Regions from separate parts of the uncultured Phascolarctobacterium sp. genome, predicted to be linked through region 1. Evidence: riboswitches for the same ligand, from Rfam matches in the RefSeq annotation. Region 1 holds a riboswitch; each other region holds the start of a gene.
The links. Region 1 has a riboswitch for cobalamin ahead of Q4G98_RS10325 (TonB-dependent receptor plug domain-containing protein). Riboswitches for the same ligand answer to the same signal wherever they lie in the genome.
Positions count from the first base shown of each region.

Region 2: it holds a riboswitch for cobalamin, as region 1 does, so the genes downstream of both, Q4G98_RS07075 (TonB-dependent siderophore receptor) here and Q4G98_RS10325 (TonB-dependent receptor plug domain-containing protein) in region 1, are expected to answer to the same signal.
Region 3: it holds a riboswitch for cobalamin, as region 1 does, so the genes downstream of both, Q4G98_RS07100 (TonB-dependent siderophore receptor) here and Q4G98_RS10325 (TonB-dependent receptor plug domain-containing protein) in region 1, are expected to answer to the same signal.

Region 1 covers NZ_CATWDQ010000016.1:33,395-41,619, reverse strand. The annotation lists gene Q4G98_RS10345 (hypothetical protein) at 214-903, shown strand; gene Q4G98_RS10340 (hypothetical protein) at 1,014-1,805, opposite strand; gene Q4G98_RS10335 (hypothetical protein) at 1,985-2,524, opposite strand; gene Q4G98_RS10330 (hypothetical protein) at 2,683-3,924, opposite strand; gene Q4G98_RS10325 (TonB-dependent receptor plug domain-containing protein) at 4,042-6,555, opposite strand; cobalamin riboswitch at 6,983-7,163, opposite strand; gene Q4G98_RS10320 (YajQ family cyclic di-GMP-binding protein) at 7,662-8,153, opposite strand; gene Q4G98_RS10315 (metallophosphoesterase family protein) at 8,214-8,225, opposite strand, start outside.
Region 2 covers NZ_CATWDQ010000007.1:48,029-56,253, forward strand. The annotation lists gene Q4G98_RS07040 (DNA-3-methyladenine glycosylase) at 1-295, shown strand, start outside; gene Q4G98_RS07045 (LysR family transcriptional regulator) at 329-1,261, opposite strand; gene Q4G98_RS07050 (hypothetical protein) at 1,659-1,859, shown strand; gene Q4G98_RS07055 (hypothetical protein) at 2,172-2,357, shown strand; gene Q4G98_RS07060 (SLC13 family permease) at 2,369-3,646, shown strand; gene Q4G98_RS07065 (hypothetical protein) at 3,970-4,752, shown strand; gene Q4G98_RS07070 (MerR family transcriptional regulator) at 4,789-5,619, opposite strand; cobalamin riboswitch at 5,689-5,814, shown strand; gene Q4G98_RS07075 (TonB-dependent siderophore receptor) at 5,956-7,905, shown strand; gene Q4G98_RS07080 (ABC transporter substrate-binding protein) at 7,929-8,225, shown strand, end outside.
Region 3 covers NZ_CATWDQ010000007.1:57,132-65,356, forward strand. The annotation lists gene Q4G98_RS07085 (hypothetical protein) at 1-628, opposite strand, end outside; gene Q4G98_RS07090 (hypothetical protein) at 839-1,519, shown strand; gene Q4G98_RS07095 (OmpH family outer membrane protein) at 1,563-1,988, shown strand; cobalamin riboswitch at 2,136-2,313, shown strand; gene Q4G98_RS07100 (TonB-dependent siderophore receptor) at 2,508-4,406, shown strand; gene Q4G98_RS07105 (MerR family transcriptional regulator) at 4,657-5,496, opposite strand; gene Q4G98_RS07110 (TonB-dependent siderophore receptor) at 5,657-7,474, shown strand; gene Q4G98_RS07115 (ABC transporter substrate-binding protein) at 7,513-8,225, shown strand, end outside.

The sequences.
Region 1 (8,225 bases):
ATCGAATTATTTGGTAATTTGTGATATCATAATGAATAATACACCTTATAGTTACTATAAAGTCAATAGGAGGAATTATTAAATGTCAATAAAAGACAATTACTTCTTTGCAAAAGAATTAGCTGAACTACATAAAATATCTAAACAAACACTAATTTTTTATGATAAAAAAATATCCTTAAACCAGCCTTTATTGATAACAATGGCTATAGAATGTATTCTCTCAAACAATATTTTATTTTAGGTATCATTCTGGATTTAAAAAAAATGGGCTTTCATTTAAAAGATATAATTACTTTTCTTGATAATAGAGACACAAATAACATATTAGAACTATTGCATAAACAATTAAATACTCTGACCAAGCAAAAAGCTATCATAAATAAACTATGTGATGCTATTCAAAGTAAAATAAATTTAATAGAAACATACAATTCAAGAAAACTAAATGAAATTACCCTGTCATATCAGGAAAAAGAATACTTTTTAGTCAGCGACCAAATCACCTTAAGCAAATCACAAAAAGAACGTTTTTTAATTGCAGCTGAACTGTTAAGTTCAGCAACAGACAATAATGGCATCAAAGAATACGATTTAACAGGATTTATATTTACCCTTTCCTGTCTTGATAAAAAGCCCGACTTTTACCAGGTTTTCTGTAAGACTAATGAAAATAACTATAATTACACAAAAAATTATGATTTATATCTTCAAATTTTTGTAAATCATAACTTTCATGATGCTTTAAACTACGCCCAACCACAAATAACAGACTTCTGTGCAGCGCTTGATCTTAATTTAAGTAATACCATTTTTATAAAAACATTTAAAAATTACTGGACATCAGATTCACATAGTAATTTCATATCCAAAATAGAAATTCCTATTATAAAGAAAAATTAGCAGGTATATACTATGTATACCCCTGCCATAAACACCTTCTTGATTATAAAAAATGAAATTCATATATTATAAAGGACACAGCAATCTTAAAAATAAAGATGCTGTGTCCGTTATACGTAACGCGCCAACTCACGCAACAATATCTCCTCATTGCCGCGGGTATAAACCAGCGGTTTGGAAAATTTTCCAAGATAGTCTTTTTGTTTACTATACACACTATGCCCGACATATGTCCAGTTAAACACTATTACATCAGCCTTATCAAGCACGTTCACATCATAATTTACTTCTTTTACCCCGATAAAAATAAAATCAGGATACTTTTGCTTCAAACGGTTCTGCCAGTCATCGCGACCTCCGATAACGGCAACCCGCAACGCAGCAACAGTTTTCGTATCAAGATACTCTACGGTCGCAGGCAATTCCATATCATTGTTTTCACTGTTTATGCACTCCTTCATATATCTATACTCAGTTTTGATGTCATCTAACAGTTTATTTTTAAGCTTCAGTTCGTCCTGCAGAGATGCCAGCAATTTAGATTGTTTGAACAACTGCCGCTCCAATTTTACAAGTTGTTGATCTTTCTCCCGTAAAACAGCCGCTGTTCTTTCACGCTGTCTGGATATATCTTCCAATTTTCCAATGCATCTGTCTTTTCTTAAAACCGTTTTCTGATGCTCGTGCATATACAAAAACCGACTTCTGATCTGCCTGCACACAACAGAACACTCCTGTACAAAAATATTCTGTACCATCTCGTCAAATACAGCCTTTTCAGACTCCTCACCAATTTCAAAATTCTTCTCGCGCAACCAATCGTTACCCTGCAACAAATTACGAACACTGCCGCCATACTGCTTAACGTCCCTGTTCAAAACATCCGGCGCCACCTCGCTCATAAAATAAACCATGCTTGCATTTTTACAGGTGCCACAATTACCCGCATGATAAAAATAATCAGCAAAAGTACCATCATATGCCGCTTTCCTCGGCAGCGAAGCCCTGCACTGCCATTAAAATACTTAAACTGAAAATAATTGCCGCAATGATCTTCATACGCTTCTCACCGCTCCTTATTCTAGTTATGTTTATCATTTTTCAACAAAAATTTCAACAAAGTATCGGCAAAACTCTGTCCGGGGACTTTTTTCCATATACCCGCGCCGCTGCGTTCATCAATAATTCTGCCTTCCCCAGTATAAACCTTAGTCTGCACAGTTTTATAAAGCTGTTTGCGCAGGTCAAAAACAAGCAGCATATCGCAATAAGCTGCTTTTTCACCTGTTTCCAGCTTAGCCGCATAGTTTTTATTCAACTGTTCTAAAACTTTAATATCTTTAAAAACAGTACGCATCAAAACCTGTTTTTCATTTTTGCTTTTATTTCCCTCTGCGTCTTCGACAGGAGTGATACTGTCATACTCAAACAAATAATTTCCGGTCTCGCTGCTCATCAGCAGGGTCCAACGTTCTGCCTCCAGTTCTGCCTCAGTCTTTTTAGGCTGCACAGAAAGCTCAAAAGCCCATGGGTCGGCAGGTATCTCTTCCTGCTTTTCGGCAGCATAAGCCGGAAGCAGTAAAGAACAACTTAATAATACCACTGTAAAAAATCTATACATCACTATCCACTCCACTCATACTTTATTTAATATATATTTGCTTAGTGCACTAATAATACTGCACTAAGCAAATATAACAAGCTGCCGCATTACCCGCCAAAAGCAGGCAATGCAGACACGCTTGTCAGAAAATCAACTTTTAATTTATATAGGGTTCATTATTTCTTTGCTTTTTCAGCCAGTTCGCGGGCTTCTTTGGCCAAGCGAATATGGGATGCCAAAGACTTGGAAGCAACAGCCAGATTCAGACCGCGGGTGGCAGGAATAGACGGAGCGATGAAGCAGGCAGAGTTGAGGTTACCACCAGTATAATCGCTCATTTCGGTAATGCTAAAGGTTCTGCTTGCTGTTACTGCCGTAGTGGGAGTTCCGTCATAAACAGCGATCGGAGTACCTTTAACAAGCCACAAGCGGCTGCCGTCAGCATGGATGCCCCACAAATAACCAGGGTCATTAATTGCTACGACTTCTGTCCAGTTAGCCGGAGTAGTAATATTAGCCAAAGTGGTGTAATAAACGCTGCCTACCAGATTCGCAAAACCACTGTCATAATGACCTGCGAAAATATAAACATTATTATCATCCAGAATAGAAATGTCACGGAAGTCGCCTTTTTGAGTCGGGTTTGTGATATTGACTGTAGTTACACCAGTTTGTGTAAAGTTTGCCAAGTCAACGATGCACAGATTGGTATCAGCATTGCCGCTGCCTGCATTTTGCATACCGCCCAGCGAGCAGACATACAGCTTATTATCATATAAATCAAGTGTAAAGGAATTTTTACCGACTGTTACATAAGCATTATCATAAGTTAATGTTCCTCTTGCGCTAATAGCAAATCTTGCCACAACACTGTCGTAATAAGTAGCATAACCACTGCCTTTATTGACATAGAACAAAGCATACAATTTACTGCCAACTACAGTCAATGCCTCGCCGTGGAAAACGCCATCGGTATAAGGATTGGCAAAGGTCGGGAAATCTGCCGGGAAAGCATATTCGTGAGTTTGTTCGTAATTGGTGTCCATATTGACAACAGCGATTTTGGACAGATCATAGCCGGTACCCAAAAGCCATTTACCGCTGGTAGCAACACCATGCAAATTGGCAACACCAGACCAAACTATAGGAGTAACCAAAGAAGACCAGGTAGCAGCCTGCGGGTCAATGATCTGATTAGGTTCAGAGGTAGAAGTATAATTATATTGGCGCAGCACCAGACGGCTGCTGTTTCTATCAAAATAATTAAAGAAAGCCGGATCACCATTCAGCCCTGTAATTTTGTTTTTTACAGCCGTTAAAGCAGTGGCAGCCGCAGCCCTATCACCGTTGATCGCACCTGCAGTACCTTGGGAATAACCAGAATTTGTAGCTGTATAGGCGAATAAATTTTCACTCATTTTTTACACGCTCCTTTAATTTAAAAATATTTTTGTAATAATATTTACTGCTCTCTTTTTATAAAACCTCGATTAAATCATTGGCCTCACCTCCCAGGCATACTGCCGCCTGTTATTTTAGTAAGTATATTGCAGAGTCGCATAATAAGTGCGCCCCTGAATCGGGTATTGGATATTTCTTAGCTCGCCGGTACCAGCCATACTTAAATACATATCATTAGCTTTATTCAAGACATCATTACAGCCCACTGCCAACTGCAAGGATTTATTAAACTTATATTTTACGCCCACATCCATAGTCGTCAGCGAGGACTGGCGCTGTACAGCGCCAGTAGCTAACGGTATCGGGTCTGTAACCATCCAGTCCACATACCGCAGCTGCGTAAATAAACTCCAGTTAGTATCGGGCCGATAGGTCAGGCGCGCTGTGCCTTCCCATTGGGGCTGGTAGGTCAAGCTTCCAGCAATGGTATTGGAGTCATAACCAGGCAGTTTAGTCATATCATAGAACACGTCTTTAGGTTTAGTATAGGTCGCTTGTAAATTAACATCCCATTTCTGCCAAGACATGTCTGCCTGTATTTCCAAGCCATTGACTTTTGCTTTGGCAGCGTTAGTGTAGAAAAAGAAGAAATTCCGACTCATCAACTGCAGTAGGTTTTCAGAATCACGGCCAAAATAAGTCAGCTGGAATTTAGCCGTGTCGGCTCCCAATGCCTTGCCGTCCCAAATAGCACTTACATCCCACTGTTTGCCTTCTTCCGGCATAGGGAACACGCTGTCAGTGCCGCCTACGTTCGGCATAGGCCAAATTCCGGCGCCGTCACCAGCGATCTCGTACATATTGAGCAGCCGGTAGTAAGTACCGCCTGTCGCCCGCAGCGTAAAGTGGTCGTTAAACTGCTTTTTCAACGCCAGCTGCCAGGTCACTTTATCATCAGTTTGCTCATCCTGTTGATGGAACCATTTTACATTTTGCGGATCATTCTTTTCGTCATAACGGTCGCTGCGCCCTAAAATCTTAGAACGATTATAACGAACGCTGGGCGTCAGATAAAAATCACCTTTTTTATTTAATGTAATCGTATCCTGAATCTGCGCATTAATGATCTCCTGCTCATAGTAGTTACGCCATCTGCCGCGGGTATCTTCGCTGGAATTTTCAAAATCATGCATCCGCCAGCCGTCAATATCCATTTTTTCTTTAGAGGCGTCTACCAGAAATTCGATCAGATGCCGATCGCCGGCTTTATAGCTGCCGTCTATCTTCCCCCCCAGGCGGCGGCTGTCATACTTGCTCCACAGGCTATTGGCAGCATATGAATTTAACATCGCTCCGGAATTTTTTTCTATCCATTGCCAGTTATCAACATAATAATCTTTATTCTGCTTCAAATAATTTAAGCTCCAGCCCCACTCTAAATTGCCAACCGTATCGCGCCGCCCCAGCAAGGCTTCCTTTGCCGTCAGTTTTTGATTACGGTGCACATAGATATTAAGCGGGCTTTCAAAAAAATTAGATCCCGGAATTCCTCCGCCAACTAAGTCGTGAGTGGGCCCATCTGTATCTATACCTGCCAGGCTGGCATAATTACTATTATAGGGAAACGGCAAATGCCGTTTGATCTGTTTCCAGGTAGCTTTGGCCAGCCAGTGGTCATCCTGCCATTTTACGATAACATCTGTATTTTTATAATCATTAGCCTTACGCCAGCGTTCAGGGCTTTCATATGTTTTAACTACATCCTTATATGCCACAACTCGCTCAAATTTATTAGCAACACTTGTCTGAAAATCATCATTCCACGTACTCTTATACTCATCAGGACAATATTCATACAGGTCGTCTCTAATATGATTAAGTTTGTCTCTCATTTCAGATAGGTCACTATTCAAGATATCCATGCACTGATCCATAGAAAGATAATTTTTTATTGCCCCACCTGATCCTCCATCTGTATATTCCTCAATAACTTTATTGACATATAATATACCCATTCTTCCGCCAATAGTTGCGTTATTAGGATCACCATATATTGCTGTATTTAATCTTTTCAATTCCTGTTGATATCTTGCATCATTAGCAAAATTTTTATATTTAAAATCGCCGTCACTTTGGTCACGGTTGATACCGACCATCAAAGCGCCGCCACCCAATGGAGCATCGATTTGTAAATTACCCTTGTAGCCGCCAAAGGAGCTTTTGCCGAAGCTGGCCTGCACGTTAGCTTTAGTAGGCCGTTTGGTAACGATATTGATAACGCCGCCCATAAAGGTACCGCCAAAGCGCGCCGGTATGTAACCGCGGTAGACCTCGATCCGTTCTACATTATGTACAGGAATAGTAGAAATATCTGCCGCCGCGTCGCCGCCCAGATTAAACAGCACGCCGTCGACAAAAACACCGACCTGCGCCGCAGTAGAACCACGTACGCTGACTGTTGTATACTGACCTTTACCGTTTACCTCGCGTACATGTACGCCGGGAACCATTTTTAAAAAGTCCGGCAGGTCTTTCTGCTCGCCTTTGTAGTCATCGGGGCGAATAACCGTTACCGTACCAGGTGATAGCTTAGCTTCCCAATCAGGCCGCTTCGCCTCAACAGTTACGCCCTCCAGATCAAAAGACATACCATCGTTTTCAGTTTCATCTGCCGCAGCTTGGACATCCTGCGTCACTGCTGGTTCCACTGCGTTTTCAGTTGCTTCTGCCGCCCACAGAGGTCTCACGTCCCCCCCTAATGTGCAAACGCCCATAGCAGTTAAAATACCAGCCGTTATGGCTGCTTGCCGCAGTCCTCTTCTTTCTTTCCTCATACAAATCCATCCTCCCACTCTTTGTTAAAAAATAACGCTGCATTTTCAACCAGTCCCTACGGTGAAAGTGCAGCGTTTGTTTTTACCAAACAGCCTGCTCCGCTTTTCTGGTCGAAAATACTAAAATTTCCGCGCTGCTGGTTTCAGCGCATAATCATAGCGTCCGCAGAAATATTTGTCTGGCAAAACGCCAAACTTAAATATCTCTGCAAAATTTTCTCCCAGTCTGTCTACGCAGGCTGTTCAAAAGATAGAACCAGTCAGCACTCTGACTCAAGATCATTACTCCAGCATCCCTTAGTGAAAGGACTGCAATGCTGAAGCTCCCTAATACAGTTGCGTGACAGCGCCGGATTCACACCGGACTTCCCTGTTAAACATTATTGACAGACCAACAATGTACCTGATTCCAACAATATATAATTTTTACTACAAAATAAAAAAGCAGTTTTATCGTAGAACGATAAAACTGTCTGATAGTATCTTAAACAAGATACCAAACCAGCTTTACCATCTCTCGTAGTACAAACTGTAAATTCTCAACCATTTTACCGACGGGATCGACATTCAGGCAATTATTGCTTTAGCGCTGACGTTATGATTAAGAATTACTGCTATTTATTTTGTTGAGTCAATTATAACACATGTCCCCCCCTAATCAAGTTTTGTTTGTCTGCTGCAAACGAAGTCTTCTGAAAGATGTTCAACTACTTGTCATCAGGCCTTGCGGCTTATTTATATCCTTAATTTAAAATTTTATTTTTTTAATTTTTCTATGTATACATGTATACATATTTTTTGCAGATTTTTAAGCAACACCTACAGCTGAAAAATCTGCTACCTATCAGACCTTAACAAGTCACATTGCCGAGAAACTAAAAAACGCTTCCTACATAAGCAGGAAGCGTTTACAAACCTGTTCAGCGCATATTGATGAATTGCAGATCGACACCGAAGTCGCCTGCTTTGAGCATTTGGATTACTGCCTGTAATTCGTCTTTTTTGGCGCCGCTCACGCGCACCTGATCGTCCTGCATCTGGGCAGTTACTTTCAGCTTCATAGCTTTGATAGCAGCCACGATCGCTTTGGCTTTTTCTTTGGGTATGCCCTGCAGGATATTCAGCGTCTGGCGTACCGTACCTTTGGAAGCCGGTTCTACCTTGCCCAGCTCCAGGCAGCGCAGCGGGATATCGCGCTTGGCCATGCGGGCACGCAGCATATCGATAATTGCGTTGAGCTTGTATTCGTCTTCGGCTGCCAATTTGATGCATTTTTCTTCTAATTCGATACTGGCATCACTGCCGCGGAAATCATAACGCTGGGCGATCTCCTTTTTCGTTTGATTGACCGCATTGTCCATTTCCTGCATATCGACCTGCGAGACAACGTCAAAAGAACTGTCTTTAGCCATGATGTCACTCCATTCATTGATTTGTTAATAGTATTATTATATCAAAAAATCAGAAGCTTGTCATTTTGTCAG
Region 2 (8,225 bases), on a different contig from region 1:
AAAATTTTCTGAAATGACTGATGCTGAAATCACCAAACAGCTTGTCCAGATTCGCGGTTTGGGGCAGTGGACTATTGAAATGTTTCTGTTACTTGCCTTATGCCGTACAGACGTAGTGCCATCAGCAGATTTTATCTTTAAGAAAGAATTGAAAGAACTTAAGGGATTAAGTGATATTCCCAAACGCGGGCAAATAAGCACGCTTACAGAAACATGGCGACCCTGGCGCTCTTTAGGCGTCTGGTATTTGTGGCAGGAAGCCGCATTTAAGGAACAAAATAAAAAAGCAAAATAAAAAAACAGACCGTTTATACGGTCTGTTTTTTTGTTATGAATGTAGATTGCCAAGCAGCTTCTGCAAATCACATACCTGCTGAGAGTTGCGTTTTTGAGAATAAAATTTTAAAAACTTTTGAGCAATAACCGATAATGGACGGTCTTTAACCTTGACAATGGTTTTAAAAAGATCAATGTTGGTATCAGATATTTTTTTTGTTACCAGATCAGGTCCCAAAAACTCTCCGGGTTCGATAGGCACTACAGCAACAGCGGTTCTTTCGTAAGCCCACTGTAAAGTGGTGTTGCGAGTGGTGTTGATACTTAGTATTTGCGGAGAGAGAGAAGCTTCAGCACAGCATTTTTTCAGCAGGTCACAGCAACCGGCAGAAACACTCAGCGGCATTTCTGCCAGTTCTTTCAGAGTAATATCAGCTTTAGAATGATCAAGCCATACGGCTTCTTTGTGGAAAACAGCCGATAATTCTTCACGACGTTGGAAAAGCACTTCAAAACTGTCCTCATGAGTAATGGGAACACTTAAAATCCCAAGTTCAGTAATACCATTTAAAAGCTGCTGCGCCTGCTCGGCAATACCGCCTTCATAGATTTCGTAAGTCACCTTTGGATATAATTGACAGAAATCTTTTAATGATGTGCTGATAAACAGGGCAGATCTGGAATTAGCAGCGCTGATACGCAGCGTACCAACGGCGCCGCCTATAATATTATCTATTTCATTGCGCGCCAGATCTTCCAAAGAGCAGATATATTTAGCTTTTTGATAAAGGATCCGTCCTGCTTCCGTCAAAATAAGCTGGCGGCTGCCACGAGTCGTAAGAATAAGCTTGGCCCCAAAAAAATTTTCCAATGTCTTTAACTGTTTGCTAAGTGCAGGCTGTGCAACGTGTACACATTCTGCTGCTCCGGTAAAGCTTCCCGCTTCAATAATAGCCAAAAAATTTCTATAGCTTTCCAATTCCATTTCAATAACCTCCCAATAATAAAAAAACGTCCTGCGCGGACGTAAAGAAAATAAACAAAGTTAATGGTTATGATCTTTTTTACTGTCGCTCGCAGCAAAAGACAAACAATCTGGCTATGCTGACTTTACAGCGGCGGGACCGTGTCATCAAATGACTTTGGCCGGATTGTTTCAGCAATGTTCACTTGTAACTGTCTCTTATTTTAATCACTCCTTTATTCTGTGTCAATATAAAATATTATTTGATCATAAAAATAATTGTTAGTTTTTCCTAAATGTTATAACTTAAATTCCTAATGGATATTTTTATTATTTTAAGCTCTGGGGTATACTTTAGGTGTCTTAAGCAGTAAACACTATCGGTACTTATAAAGAAAATTTTTAAGGAGTGATTTTGATGACAGAAGCAACAATGGCCAACAATTCAGTAAAAATCAATAACGAAGGAGAAGGATTCCTGTTCAGTCATCTGCGTAAACAACGCCAAATGGCAGCCAGGGTTTTCCCACACTGCGGCGAACGCGGATACAGCTTTATCCGTCGCGTACAAGGCTGTGAACTTCCGGCTGAAGCACTTAAGGCTCTCAAAAGAGAATGAGCTGCAGCAGTATTTTAGGAGTGCTGATGAATTACTGCAAGATTTTTGAAAGTGATTTTTATCGAAACTATATCAAGACTATTTTACTGTGATGGATTTTAATAACAATAGTTACTGTACTGGGAAGCTGTTCCTTTATTGAAACAGATCTGAAAATTCAGATCTGTTTCAATTTTTTATCAGGATTTTTACAGTATGCAAATTTAGCATAACTTTGATGAAGAATAGGTATTTTTATTATTTAGGAATTTATTATATACTCTTTTCCAGTGAAAGGTACTCTTAAAAATGGCGAAAAGGAGGATAGCAAAAATGCCGGATGAAGATAAGAAAGAAATATCTAAAATAAAAGAGTTCCTCAAACAAGTTGATAAAAAATACTACCACAGGGCTATTCAAAACCGGCAGGCTGCAGGTAGTGTTTTTCCGCATCGGGGTGAAGACGGAAGATTGTTTTTAAACACGTTTCAATATGTTAATCTGTTTAAAGAAAAATAGGAGGGAAAAGAATGACACCCGCAATCAAATGTTTAATATTATTAGCGATCGTCGCACTTTTATTTGTAACAGAAATGATTCCTCTGGCAATGACAGCAATTGGAGCATCGATTGCCTGCTGCGCTTTAGGGCTTGTTCCTGAAAACCAGATTTTTTTGGGACTGGCTGATTCGACCGTGGTTCTTTTCGGAGGTATGTTTGTAGTCGGTGCCGCAATGTTTTATACCGGTCTGGCTCAAAAAATTGGCGGCGGCGTTGTACGGATGTTTGGCAAAGGTGAAAACAGCCTGATGTTTGGTATCATGGTCATTGCAGCACTGATGTCCGCAGTACTTTCCAATACAGGTACTACCGCTTGTCTGATACCTGTAGTTATTGGTATCTGTGCCAATGCCAAAATTTCAGCTTCACGCGAATTGATGCCTTTGGCATTTGCCGCCGGACTTGGCGGAACGATCACTCTTATTGGTACGCCGCCTAATATTTTGGCTAACGTAGCTTTGAAAGCTGCAGGTATGCCGGAATTGCAATTTGGCTTTTTTGAATATGCCTGGATCGGTATCCCTATTACTATCGCCGGTATCGTTTATATGATGTTTATCGGCAAATATCTGCTGCCGAAAGAAAGCAGTAACCTGAATCTTGAAATCGATGAAGAAATTTTAGAAAATGAAACGAGCACTAAAAAGCAGATTATCTGTGGGATCATTATGATCGGTGTTATCGGCAGTATGGCGACAGGCGTCGTGCCGTTGGAAATCGCTGCAGTTGTAGGAGCAGTTGTTGCGGTGCTCACAGGCTGCCTTACCGAAAAGCAAGCCTATAATTCCATCGACTGGGTCACGATCTTTCTTTTTGCGGGAATGATTCCTGTAGCAACAGCAATGAATACCAGCGGCGCTGGCAAACTGATTGCTGAAGCCACAGTAAAAATGCTGGGCGGTGATCCTTCACCGTATGTAGTAACTGCAGTTTTGTTTGCGCTTGCCGTTCTTCTTACGCAGTTTATGTCTAATACAGCCTCTAAAGCCTTATTATGCCCGGTAGGTATTGCACTTTCTGCGCAAATGGGTGCATCGCCCAAAGCGGTGCTCATGGCTATTTTGATCGCATCCTCCTGTGCATTTGCTTCTCCGGTAGGCACGCCGCCCAATACTTTAGTCCTGGGCCCCGGCGGCTATAAATTTATGGATTATTTAAAAGCAGGCACTGGACTGGTAGCAGTGTGCCTTATAGTGTCTATTATCGTTATTCCTGTCGTCTGGCCGTTTTTCCCAGCCAGCGCATAATTTACTAAATCTTATCCTTCAAAAATAGATTATAATACCTTCTCCTTTTTGGATCAGGCTTTTATGTTTTGAGACATGGCATAAACAGCTTTGATCCAGGCTCCCGCATAATATAGTCGGGAGCATTTTTTTGCAAAAAATTTGAAATCAATATAAAGAAAACATGCTACAATATAAATAGTAAAAACTATCAGTATATCGCTTTCAATAACTACAAAATTAAACAAAAAAATAATTTAGTTCTTTTGTAACTAAACTAAATGGAACAACTAAAATAAAAGTGCTAAATTAAGAATCATAAAATATTGAAAGGACTGATCACAATGCAAACAAAAAAGATTCTGGCTAAAACTGCAATAGTCCTAAGCTTGTGCGCTTTCTGCGGCAGTGTATTTGCAGCCCCGGTAGCCAAAACTCTTACAAAGAATGAAGAACTTTATCCTCAAGGCTGGTCGGTAGGCGACCAGATAAAATTTAAAAAAGGCACGACAGCCAGCCTGAATGATAATGGAGCCGTTGTCAGCGGTGTGCTGGCAAGCGATACATATCTGCGGCCGCAGGGCTGGCAGCGTATCATCAACGATTACTATTTTGTTTCAGCTTATACCAATCGCAGCCCGTTTTTCCCGCGTTATTACCGTTATTGGAACAACAACAGCACCTATAACATAGCGTTATCCAGTTATGGACATATTCGTTATAAAGGCGGCACAGCTGTAACCTTCAGCGAGCAGGGCACAGTTCTCAGCGGCACTATTGCCGACGAAACAACAATTGGACTTGGAGAGAACGAATATGGCTTTGTAGCATTTAAAAGCGGTACAGCTCTGGATTTCTATGATAATGGCGCAGTAAAGATGGGCACACTGGCAGAAGATACCAAACTGCGGCCGGTAGGTTGGCAAAATAATGCCATTGACATGGAAAATGCCGGTTTTGTAGAATTTAAAGCTAAGAGTACAGTCAGCTTAACACCTGCTGGTGAAGTAACCAGCTGCACGACTAAAGAAGCTTTAAAGTGGAAAAATAATGGCCTTGAAATAGAATTGCCGGCGAATACAGTTATCAACTTCAGCGAACAGGGTGCTGTAGCCGTAACAGAATAAAGTAAAAAAATAAAGCAGAACTTTCAAAGTTCTGCTTTATTTTTTTACCTGTATTGATAATTTATTTAAATAACTGCCGTTATCATCAGTGACCCAATGATTTCTGATCGAAGTCATGTAAATATCACTGACAGCCTGTAAATTGTTTTCCTGTAGATATCTATATAACTGATCAATATAAGGTTTGCCGTACGAGCAATAAATACCTTTAAAGTAAATTGTGGCATATAATCCTGCCGGTTTAAGAAAAAAATAAGGCGAGTCAAAAGGCTGTGTAAAGGATTGATAAAAATATTTAGTATACGGACGTTCACAAGCCAGAAAAGAATTTTTATCAAGTATATAACCAGAAACGTGATTATTAAAAGTTATATAATCAGCTAAAGTTAATAAATGTTTAGCGGAAATTTTTGTTCTGATTTTTAAATCAGCATTCTGTGGCACCGGATCACTTAGACAAAGATAATCTTCCTCTTCATTTATCAAAGTTATTATTTCCAGAGGCAAAGTTTCGGTATTTTCCAAAAAACATATTCTCTCGCTGAGTTCAGTACGCATTTTTTGAAGATCAGATAAAAGCTGATCTAATATATTGGCACGTCTTGTAAGTAAATTTTTGTAATTAGAGGTAGATTTATGCTTAAGATATTCCGCTATTTCAGGTAATGATACATCTAATTTACGTAATGCCAAAATGATTTCTAAAGAAAAAAACTGCCTTCTCGCATAATAACGATAACCGTTAGCATCGATAAATTCCGGTGTGATAAGGCCAAGCCTGTCATAAAAAAGCAAAGTTTTTCTGTGGATTTTACATAAAGAAGCCAGCTCACCGGTCGTAAATAATTTTTTTTTATTTTTCTCCATAAATTTTCACCAACCTCTTGACTGTCTAATGACTATACATAGTATTATATCACACATAGTAGAAAAATAAATTTGATATTTGATACTGGTAATGTATAATAAATAAAAGTTAGTGAGAATCTAACACGGTCCCGCCGCTGTATTAGCAGTAAAATACTGCTTAAGTCAGCTTTTACCAGTAACTCTATTTCTGCGAGAGACAGTATAGGGGAGAACAGGCACGAATTTAGCCTCTATTCCTCCTTATCTGTTTTTGGGAAAAGGGGGCTTTTCTATTTTTTAACACTTTTAAAGCAGGGTGACAGTAAATTGAAAATTGAAAGGAAGTTGAATTTGATGAAGAAAAGCTTGAACAAAAGCGCGCTTATGGCAGCACTGATAACTGGTAGTGTCATCTGGGGGGGTACAGCAGTACACGCAGAAGAACCGGAACAGATTTTTACCCTGGATCCAATGGTTGTTACGGCACAAAGAATGGAAACAAGAGATTTAGATACTCCTGCAGCAGTTGAGGTATATGATATCAAGAGAATTGAGGAAAGTGGAGCTAACAATGCATTTGATGTCTTGCAGAATACTCTAGGTGTTACTATACAATCACAGGGATTTAATGGTGCTGCGATGGGTACGATGACAAGTAAAATAATGATTCGTGGTGCCCAAGTGGGTACTTTGGTTTTACTTAATGGAGTGCCCATGAATATGGATGGTAAATATAATCTTGAAGATATTCCCAGTGATGCAATTGAGAAAATAGAAGTGGTAAGGGGCGGCGGCTCTGTATTATATGGAAGTGAAGCGACAGGAGGTGTAATAAATATTATTACTAAAAAAACTATAAAGAGCAGAATTAAAGTTTCAGCGGGTAATTTTGGTAAAGAACGTTATGATATTTCTTTAGGAGCAGGAAAATTTAGCATTGTAGCAGGTCTCGAAAATCGTGGTAAGGCTGAAGGTATAAGTAGTCTTGCTGATGGTAAAACTACGGGTAATGTTTTTGATTATGCTAAAGGCGAGCGGAAAAGTGTTATGTGGAACTATCAGATCGCAGATGGATTAATATTTACCCATAATTATTCAAAGAATGAGCATAGATACCTTCAAAAAGATGCTGTTAGTAAAAAATATACTGAAATGAGAGATTATTATGATACAGATAATAATTTTTTGCTGAGCTATGATAAAGACGATTGGCAAGCACATGTGTCTTATGGAACTCAAGAAAAAACATACGATAAAATTTCACCATCTGGTAATGGTTGGAAGGCTCCGACACTTAATAGTTGGAGGAAAGGGCATAATACAAACTTGAATGTACAGAAAAAATTTGATGTGGGACGAAATATTTTATTAGTTGGTGCGAGTTTCCAGAAAGAAGATATGGATCTGCGGGGAACTTCAAATAGTATGAGTTATGATAGGGACAATTATTCTTTGTATCTTTCATATGATATGAGTCTAAATGAAAAATCAAATTTGCTTTTTAATATGCGAGAAACTTGGGCTGTTGGTTCAAAGGCTACTGAAACGAAAAAAAATGGTGCGAAAATTACGACAGAAAATGATGACCTGAGTAAATTTACCCCTGAAGTACAATATCTTTATAAAATTAATGATGATAGCAGTTTTTATGCTAAAGCAGGAAAATCTTTTAGAATGCCTAATTTAACACAAATTTACGGAACTTCTAATATTTTACCTACAACAGATCTTAAGCCAGAACAGGGTACACACTATGAGATAGGTTATAAATTAAATGAAAATAAAAGATCATGGAGGGTCGCTTTATTTAGTTATGATATAAAAGATTATTTAAAAGCTGCTCGTGACAAAAATGATGATATTTATTATGTTAATCAAGATTTCCGCAATACTGGTATTGAATTGTCATGTACTACTGTCCATGATAAAAATTGGAGCAGTAATATTGGCTTAACATATAGTAAGCCTCAGGCAAGAAATGAAGAAGAATATGGAGATTTAGGCTGGCATGACTGTTATGGACGTTATCAGATCAATGGTACTCTTAATTACAACAAAAATAAATTTAACGGAATGTTATCAGGAAATTTTGTAGGACATAGAATTTCTAATACTTCTACCGAAAGAAATATCAAACCACAGTTTTTTACAGACCTTGATTTATCATACAAACCTGAGGATAATCACAAAATATTTTTCCATTTAAATAATATTTTGGATAGAATTGATATTACAACTAACGGTGATACTAACTATCACAATCTTGGCAGAAACTTTATGCTTGGATATGAGTATAGCTTCTAAATTAACTTAAACAGGAGAACAGAATGCGCAGTTTTATTTTAGCAATAATCATGATACTAGCGGTAACAGGCTGTAGCTTTGAAAAACCAAACGCTGTTATTGAAAACACGGCAGTTCAAACTCAGTATCAGGTAACTGATGACAAAGGGAATATTCTGCATTTTAGCGAATCCCCTAAACGAATCTATGCCACAACGCTCAGCCTTGAAGAAATACTCACAGATATGGTTCCTTTAAAACGCATTGCAGCAATCTCGGAACCAGCTGCTGATCCTAAAACATCATTGATTATCGATAAAGCTGCGCAGATTCCCCTGAAA
Region 3 (8,225 bases), on a different contig from region 1:
TCTGCTTAAAATTCTTTTTTGTCTCCAGATAAAGCGCTGCAAAATCATACTCTATCAGACTGTTCTTTTGCGTGCAGACACCAAGACTGATATTACCCATTTGGTCAGAACACGTATTAAATTTAAACAGAGTTAGCTTAGAATCATTTTCGGGCAAATTTTTTAAAGCATTGATCGTTGCCTGCGCTAAAAGCAAGGCGTTGTTTTGCAGCAGGCCGTTGATGATTTCTAAAATAGCCTTGTCGGCCGTAAAGCTTTTACCATGTATTTTATATTGCCAGAAAGCCGTATTCTGGCTTACCCAGCCTAAATTCAGCAGAACCTCTGAAAATTTATTGTACCAGCCTTTCACGTCATAACGGCCGTGTTCATCTTTTGGATAAGCTTTATCTGCCGCTAATTGAGCCAATAAAGTTGAATTCAAAACATCGCTTTTTTGCTGCTCGTTCAAATCGGCGGCAAAACTTTGCAGCATTCTGTTGTTGATACAGGCAGCAGAATCAATAGCCTCTTTCGCATCAGAAGAACGTCTAGAATCAAATGCAGGCAAATCTAATGCCTCTATATAATGACGAGAAGCCCTTAAGAATGCGTCTTTAAAAATAGAATCACTGACAAAATCAGGCATAAACAAACCTCCTTTTAATTAAAAATAGAAAACTTAATCTAATACAACTAATTATAAAATACTGCCAATCAGATGAAAAGTCAATCAAATAATATAATAATATAAATAGCAACGATTATTGACTGATGACTGCAAACCGTTTATAATAATCTACATGTGCAAGCAGACAAAATATAGTAGTATATTTTAAGGAAACAGGCAACGATACAAATGCAGAACAATAAACAGATCAGTCCGGAAAATATCCTGCATATTACAAGCGGGGAAATAACTGCAAATCAGCTTAAAAAGCAACTCCCACAGGACGATATATTGCCTTTTAACGAAGCGATGTGCGAAGGTGAAACCTGCGCAGAAATATTTTCAGATGCATTTTATCGTTTAAGAGCTGCTGCCTATGAAGTTCCTTTACAGGAATATCTGCAGAAATCTCCAGGTAACTTTCTGCAAAGCTGCTTGAAGAATTATGATACTCTACATTTGTATTTTGACTATGATATGTTCTGCGCAGTAAATGTAATAACATTGCTTGCCTTTTTAGAACAGGCAGAATATCCGGGGCAGATAAAATTTCAGCTGTTGGAAGCCGATGGGACAGTTAAGGTCCTTGATACGTGGCCTGTGATTTTGGGAAATTATAAAAAATGCTATACCAAAGTCCTGCTTGACCGTCAGCGGTTTGTGACTGGCAATGAACTTTTGGACAAAGGGATAGCGCTGTATCTTGATTATAAGAAAAAGAATAATCGGATTACCAGGTATATCGCAGCTCATGGCTCAGCAGAACAAATGCAGCTGGTGCAGGAGCTGTTGCTGAAGTTTGCTGATTACGGCCTGACGGATATGGCGGCGGCTAAATTTATTGCGGCAGTTCGGGATAAAAAACGGTAATAATAAATTTATTATAAACAAAAATTAAGGAGTGTTGGAAACGATGAAAAAACAAATTATGACCTTTATTTTGACGATTGTCATGGCACTGGGCATTTGCGGCGCTGTATCAGCCGCCGAAGCCGGAAATATGGTAGGTTACGTTAATGTCCAGCAGGTATTTCAAAGCTATCCTGATATTAAAACTACCATGAGCGCTGTTGACCTGGAACGCCAAAAAGCGCAGCAGGAATTTGAAAGCAAGGCGGCCTCTTTAGATGACAGCGGTAAACAGGCCTTAGGCGAAAAACTGTCGCAGCAGGTAGCCAAACGCGAACAGGACCTGATGGGGCCGATCCAGAAAAAAGTTCAGAAAGCTATTGCCACAGTAGCCAAACGTGCCGGCATCAGCAGCGTAGTTGACAGCAGCGCAATGCTGTATGGCGGCAAAGACCTGACCAACGATGTAATTGCTGAAGTGCTGAAATAAAATACAGAATAATCTCAGACCCCGCGCAAGCTTGCTTGCGCGGGGTCTTTTTATGCAACAAAATAGTTGCTGAAAAAGAAAATTAAATAATAAATAAAAATAAAAGATTGCATTGTAAAATTGTTTATAGTATACTTGCAAAATAAATGTATATGGATATTATCAGGTGACACAGGTCTTAATAGAGAAGCTGGGTGTAAAACCCACACGATCCCGTCGCTGTAAAAGTGAGTTCATCCAAAATATGCCACTGGAATTTATCTGGGAAGGCTTGGATGAATGATGAACTTGAGTCAGAAGAACTGCCTGATAATTACTTTACTGCTGCGTGAGACAGTTAGGTAATGTTATCGGCTTCTTTTATTTTGAATCAAGCTGTTTAATGCCTTTTGCCTTAGCGCAGAAGGTATTTTTATTTTGGGTGATTGCAAGTAAAGGCAAATAATGTGCGGTCATAAAGAATGAGTACAGGAAATGTCTTTATTTCAATAATAAAAATGTAGTGAAAGGAAGTTGAGTATGTCAAAAAAGAATTTGAGTAAAAGTGTACTGATGGTAGCACTGATAACTGGCAATGTCATCTGGGGGGGTACTGCAGTACATGCTGAGGAACCAAATCAGGCCTTTACGCTTGACCCAATGATCGTAACTGCTCAAAGAACAGAAACCAGAGACCTGGATACACCGGCAACCACTAATATCATTACTGAACAAAATATCAAAGAAGCCGGCTATAAGAACGTTTTTGACGCTATCGAACATCAAGTAGGCCTAACAAGTACCGGTTACGGCGACGCCGGTCAGGATTTTGGTTTCAGTTCAGGCCGCACCGTTATCCGCGGCTACGACCGTGGCACCCTGATCATGGTAGACGGTATCCCCATGAACCTTAAAAACTATAACTCCTTAGACGGTATCCCCATAGATATGGTACAGCAAATAGAAATCATAAAAGGCGCCGCTGGAACCCTGTATGGCAGCGAAGCTATGGGCGGCGTAGTTAATATTATTACTAAAAAGCCAGGTGGCAAAACTCAGGTCAAAGTAAAAGGCACCGTCGGCAACTATTATAAAGATTACGGCGTTACCTATGCGGGTGAAAAACTTATCGTAACCGCATCTAAAGAATATTCCAACAAGCTTACCCACAGCAACGCTTATCCGGAAGGCTCGTCTACCGACTGGTGGGTAGGCAAAGGACAGAAAAACAGAGCCGGGATCTCCGCCGCACTGACAGATGAGATCGGTTTTACTTTCATCTATCAGGACGGCAATATTACCCGCGGCAGCAATAACGATGCCAAAAAAGTAGGCTCAGTCTATAAAAAATATAATTATCGTTATGACGACAAACGCATTACTACAGGACTGACCTACGATGGCAAATCTAACGGCATCAAAGCCATAGTAGGTTATAACTACCGCCGTACTGAAGGCTACGACTTTACCGCAGCCACACCAGGCCCTGTAAGCTCATCAGCCGATTTATCAAGCTATATCGGTGACGTACAAAAGACCTGGAAACTGGGAAAAAATACCCTTATAACCGGCTACAGCCTAAGACGCGAAAACTATGAAAACCTGGTTACCAAAGCCAATAAAGCCCACAGAACCAGTAACGCCATCTACCTTTCGTATAACAACGTGTTCAGCGATAAATTCAGTGCTACCCTGGGACTGCGCGGCGAAATAATCGACGACCCGGTAAAAAGCGAAAATATACTGAACCCGCAGTTCCAAACTCTGTATAAAATCAACGACAATACCTCGTGGTACATAAACATCGGCAAAGCTTTCCAAATGCCAACAGTAGATTCATACTATGGCAAAAAAGCCGCGGCCGGTACATTAAAGCCCGAAGAAGGCTGGACCTATGAAACAGGTATCAAAAAAATCTACGATAACAAAAGCATCAAGCTTGCAGTCTTCCATATGGATTTTGAAAATAAAATAGGCTGGAGCGATAAAGACCCCGGTACCGGTGAACAGTATGCCATAAACAAAGGCGATTTTAGAAATACCGGTATCGAAGCAGAATTTACCCATAATGTAAATGATAAATGGCGCTATTCTTTGGGAATTGGCTATGGCAACCCCGAAGTAAAAGATCCTTCCGCTGCCAACCCCAAATGGGTGCAGGATGACGGCAGGATAGATGTATCAGCTTCGGTTTTTTATTCTATCAGCAAGCTTACAAGCGGCCTTACATATAAATATTTAGGCGACAGGGAATATTACGGTGGGCATGACGTCCCGTCAAGAAACCGTTTGACCTGGAATACTTCGTATGATTTGACTAAGAATGACAACATAACCCTGACGATGAATAATTTGTTTGACAGGGATAACTATTCTAACAGATATGGTAACCTTGATTTACCATTTAACTGGAAAATAACCTATACCAGAACCTTTTAAAAAAAGCAGCAGGCAGCGCTTAGGCGCCGCCTGCTGCTTTTCGTCTAAGCACTTCTTCACTAAAATTTGCAACCCTGGTATATTTTCAGGACATAACAACACCTCCGGCTGTAGTTTCTATTCTACAACAGGAGGTGTTTTATTTCACTGTCCGTTTTTCGGGGTATAGTCCCCAAATACTCAGAGGTTTTTTACGGCTAAAAACAAGTATAAGCAAAATATAAAAAGTATACAATCATTGTACACCTTATCAAATATATTCTACCTGCAGACAAATCTGGGAAATTTCTTCTTTTGTAGTAGTAGCAGACCAATAATTCCTGATAGGAAATACAAAAATATCACTGCAAGGCTTCAAATGATTCAGTTCAAGGAAATTTTTAATTTTCAATTTGATGTCATCATCAATAAGCCCATAATGGCAATTACAATACAACGAAAGATATAAGCCGGATTTTTTACAGAGAATATCAGCAACAGCATCTATATTACAGTCGTCTATCTGTACAAAGATCCTGTATCTGGATAATTTGCCGCAGTCAAGAAATTCATTCTGGTCTAACGAAAAACCAATAACACAATCCTCTAAAAACTGGGAACGTAAATGCGGCAGCATATACTCTGCAATTTTTAAAATCCGTATTTTAGTGGGTTGGGTTAAAAAAATTTCCTTGCTTTGATAATATAACTGTTCAGGCTCTTCAGACAGCATTATCTGATCAAGGCGTATGTTTTCTATTTTATCCAAACGGGTCAGACGTTTTTCAAGCGCCGCTTCGTATTGCTGCAGCTGCTTTATTTTATATCGATATTCGCTTAATTTTTGACTGTAGATCTGTTTAAGGTCCTGAAGATTTTTATTATGCAGATACGCCATGATGTCTTGAAGCGGAATATCCAGTTTACGCATGGTTATAAGAATTTCTAAAGAAAAATACTGCGATAAAGAATAATAACGATAACCTTTGTCATCGACAAAGGTAGGCGAAAAAATATTATTTTTATCATAATAAAGAAGAATCTGCTTGGAAATGCCAGTTAATTTGGCAAGTTCCCCGGGCGTAAAATAATTTTTTGATATATTTTGCATAAAACCACCTTGACACTATAAGCATTATATACTTTATCATTAGATAAGTAATACAGTAACAAAAGCTAATTAAATAAATTATCAAAAAGAAAAAACGTGCATAATAGTGACTAATATGATTTTACTGTATTACACATTAAATGGCAAGGAGTTAGAGCTGATGATGAAGAAAAGTTTGAGTAAAAGTACACTGATGGTAGCATTGATAAGCGGGAGTGTCATCTGGGGGGGTACAGCATTTGCTGACAAACAACAAAACGAGATAGAACGCTTTGAACTGGACCCTGTGTTAGTTACTGCTACGCGCTATGAAACACGTGACCTTGAGATCCCTGCGGCAACGGAAATATTTGACCAGGAAAAAATTGAACGCTTGGGTGCCAACAATGTCATGGAAGTAGTTAGAAATATACCCGGCTTTACGCTGACTGCTTCGCCTACGGGCAACACATATATTGGTTTTAGAGGCGTATCCAAGGATAATGTTGCTATTTTAGTCAACGGCATTCCGCTCAATCAGGACGGTAACTATGATCTTGAATCCATTTCGACCGACATCATTGACAGGATCGAAGTAGTAAAAGGCGGCTCGGCAGTATTATATGGCTCTAACGCCAGTGCCGGTGTCATCAATATCATAACCAATAAAAAACAGGGCAAAACCAAAGTTCTTGCTGGTTGGGGCGATAAAAATAAATTCAAAGGCGCAGTCAATGTTGCGACCGATAAATTACAAATCAGTTACAGCCGGCAGCAGTCTAAAGGGCGCGGCAAAGTGTATCAGTCCAATCCTACAAGTTTTTATATGGGAGATAACCTGGAAAAAGACAGCTTGAATCTGCAATATAATATAACCGATAATTTGCTGTTTCAATATATGTACAGCAAAAAGATTTCCGACTGCTCCAAATTAAATAATGGGCAATATGCACCTGGTTTCCATAGCAATATCCAATATCATTTTGGGCAAATGCGCTATAACAATAATGATTTATCCGCTGCCGTATATATGCGCAGCAGAGATTGGAAATACAATACTACTACACATCAAAAAGGTCATAATATCGGTGCCGATATTCAAAATAAATGGCAGCTGGGAAAGGTTGTTTTAACGGCCGGTGCCAACTATGAAAATGAAGACACCAAAAATACTGTCGGAGCTGAAAGCGCCAAACGTGACAGTGGTGCAGTATTCTTCATGACCGAAACGCAGTTGGGTGCCAAAACAAAACTGTTTTTAGGCGCCCGCGAAGCATATGTAGAAGAATCAGGCAGTAAATTCTGCCCGCAGCTTCAAATATTGCAAAACCTCAGAGAAAATGAAAATCTTTACCTGAACATCAATAAATCGATGCGCGCTCCCAACGTCAACGAACAATGGGGCACATCTACCCAGGTCATGAACCCTGACCTGAAAGCAGAAAGCGGCTGGAACTATGAACTGGGCTGGAAAAAGAAATTTACCGACAGCGATCTGATTAAATTAAATGTTTTCCATATGGAAATCGATGACAGGATCTATCGTGCCACAGATAGTGCCAGTGGCCTTAATATTTATAAAAATGCCGAAAAATACCGTAATACCGGCGTTGAACTGAGCTATGAAAAAGCTTTGAGCCAGAAATTCAGCTACAATTTAGGAGTTTCCTATGCCAACCCGCAGCAGAAAACCATTGGCAGCGGAGAATGGGAACGCACTGATTTTAAACTGGGGCTGAACGCTGGCGTAGGCTATAAACTTGCAAAAACTTCAGCCAATATTTTTGCCAACTATATGGCAGGCCGCGTAAATGGAACCAAACCGATGCTTGACATTAACATGAACATTGCGCATAAACTGACAGATCAAGACACTTTAAGACTGACTGTGTATAATCTGCTGAACAGAGACGATATCAGAACCGGTTCCAGCAACGGTACTTCTGGCGCATTGCTGGAAGAACGCAACTGGATGCTGACCTATGAACGCACCTTTTAAATAAAGAGTATATTTTGAACGAAGGGAGATGACCGTCGATGCCCAAATATTTGCTGTACCTGCTATTGACGCTGGCCTTCTGCCTAAGCGGCTGCAGTAAAAATATTGACCTGCTGCCATCTAGCGGGCAGCAGCAACAAAGTTACACAGTACGCGACCTCCGCGGTAAAGAAATCAGCTTTCCAAAAAAGCCTGAACGTATTGCCAGCAGCTTTGTTTATGCCGATGAAATATTGCTAGACCTTGTTGAGCATCAAAAAATAGCAGGCGTCAGTAAATGGGTACACGACCCGGGGCTGTCGATGGCTTATAAACAAGCTGAAGACGTACAGGGCATAGTAGAAAATAACCTTGAAGCCATAGTAGCATTGAAACCTGATCTGCTTTTTGTGCCGGACACTGCCAAGCGTGAATATATAGACAGCCTGGAAGAAGTTGGCATAAAAGTATATGTTTTTAAATACATCTCCAGACTCGACGAAATCCCTGCCTTAGTACGCAGTATGGGCGCCGCAGTAGGCGAAAACGAACAGGCAGAGCAGATCGTAAAAAATATGCAGGCAAGGCTCGCTGCAATGCAGGCCAAAGTAGCAGCCATACCACCGCAGCAGCGCCGCTCAGCCTTGCTTTTCTTGCGCTTTGGAGCGATAGGCGGAGCAGGATGCATCTATAACGACATCATGACTGCGGCCGGCATCGACGACTGCTATGAACAGGCACGCCCTGTTACCAAAGACTATGCAGGCACCAG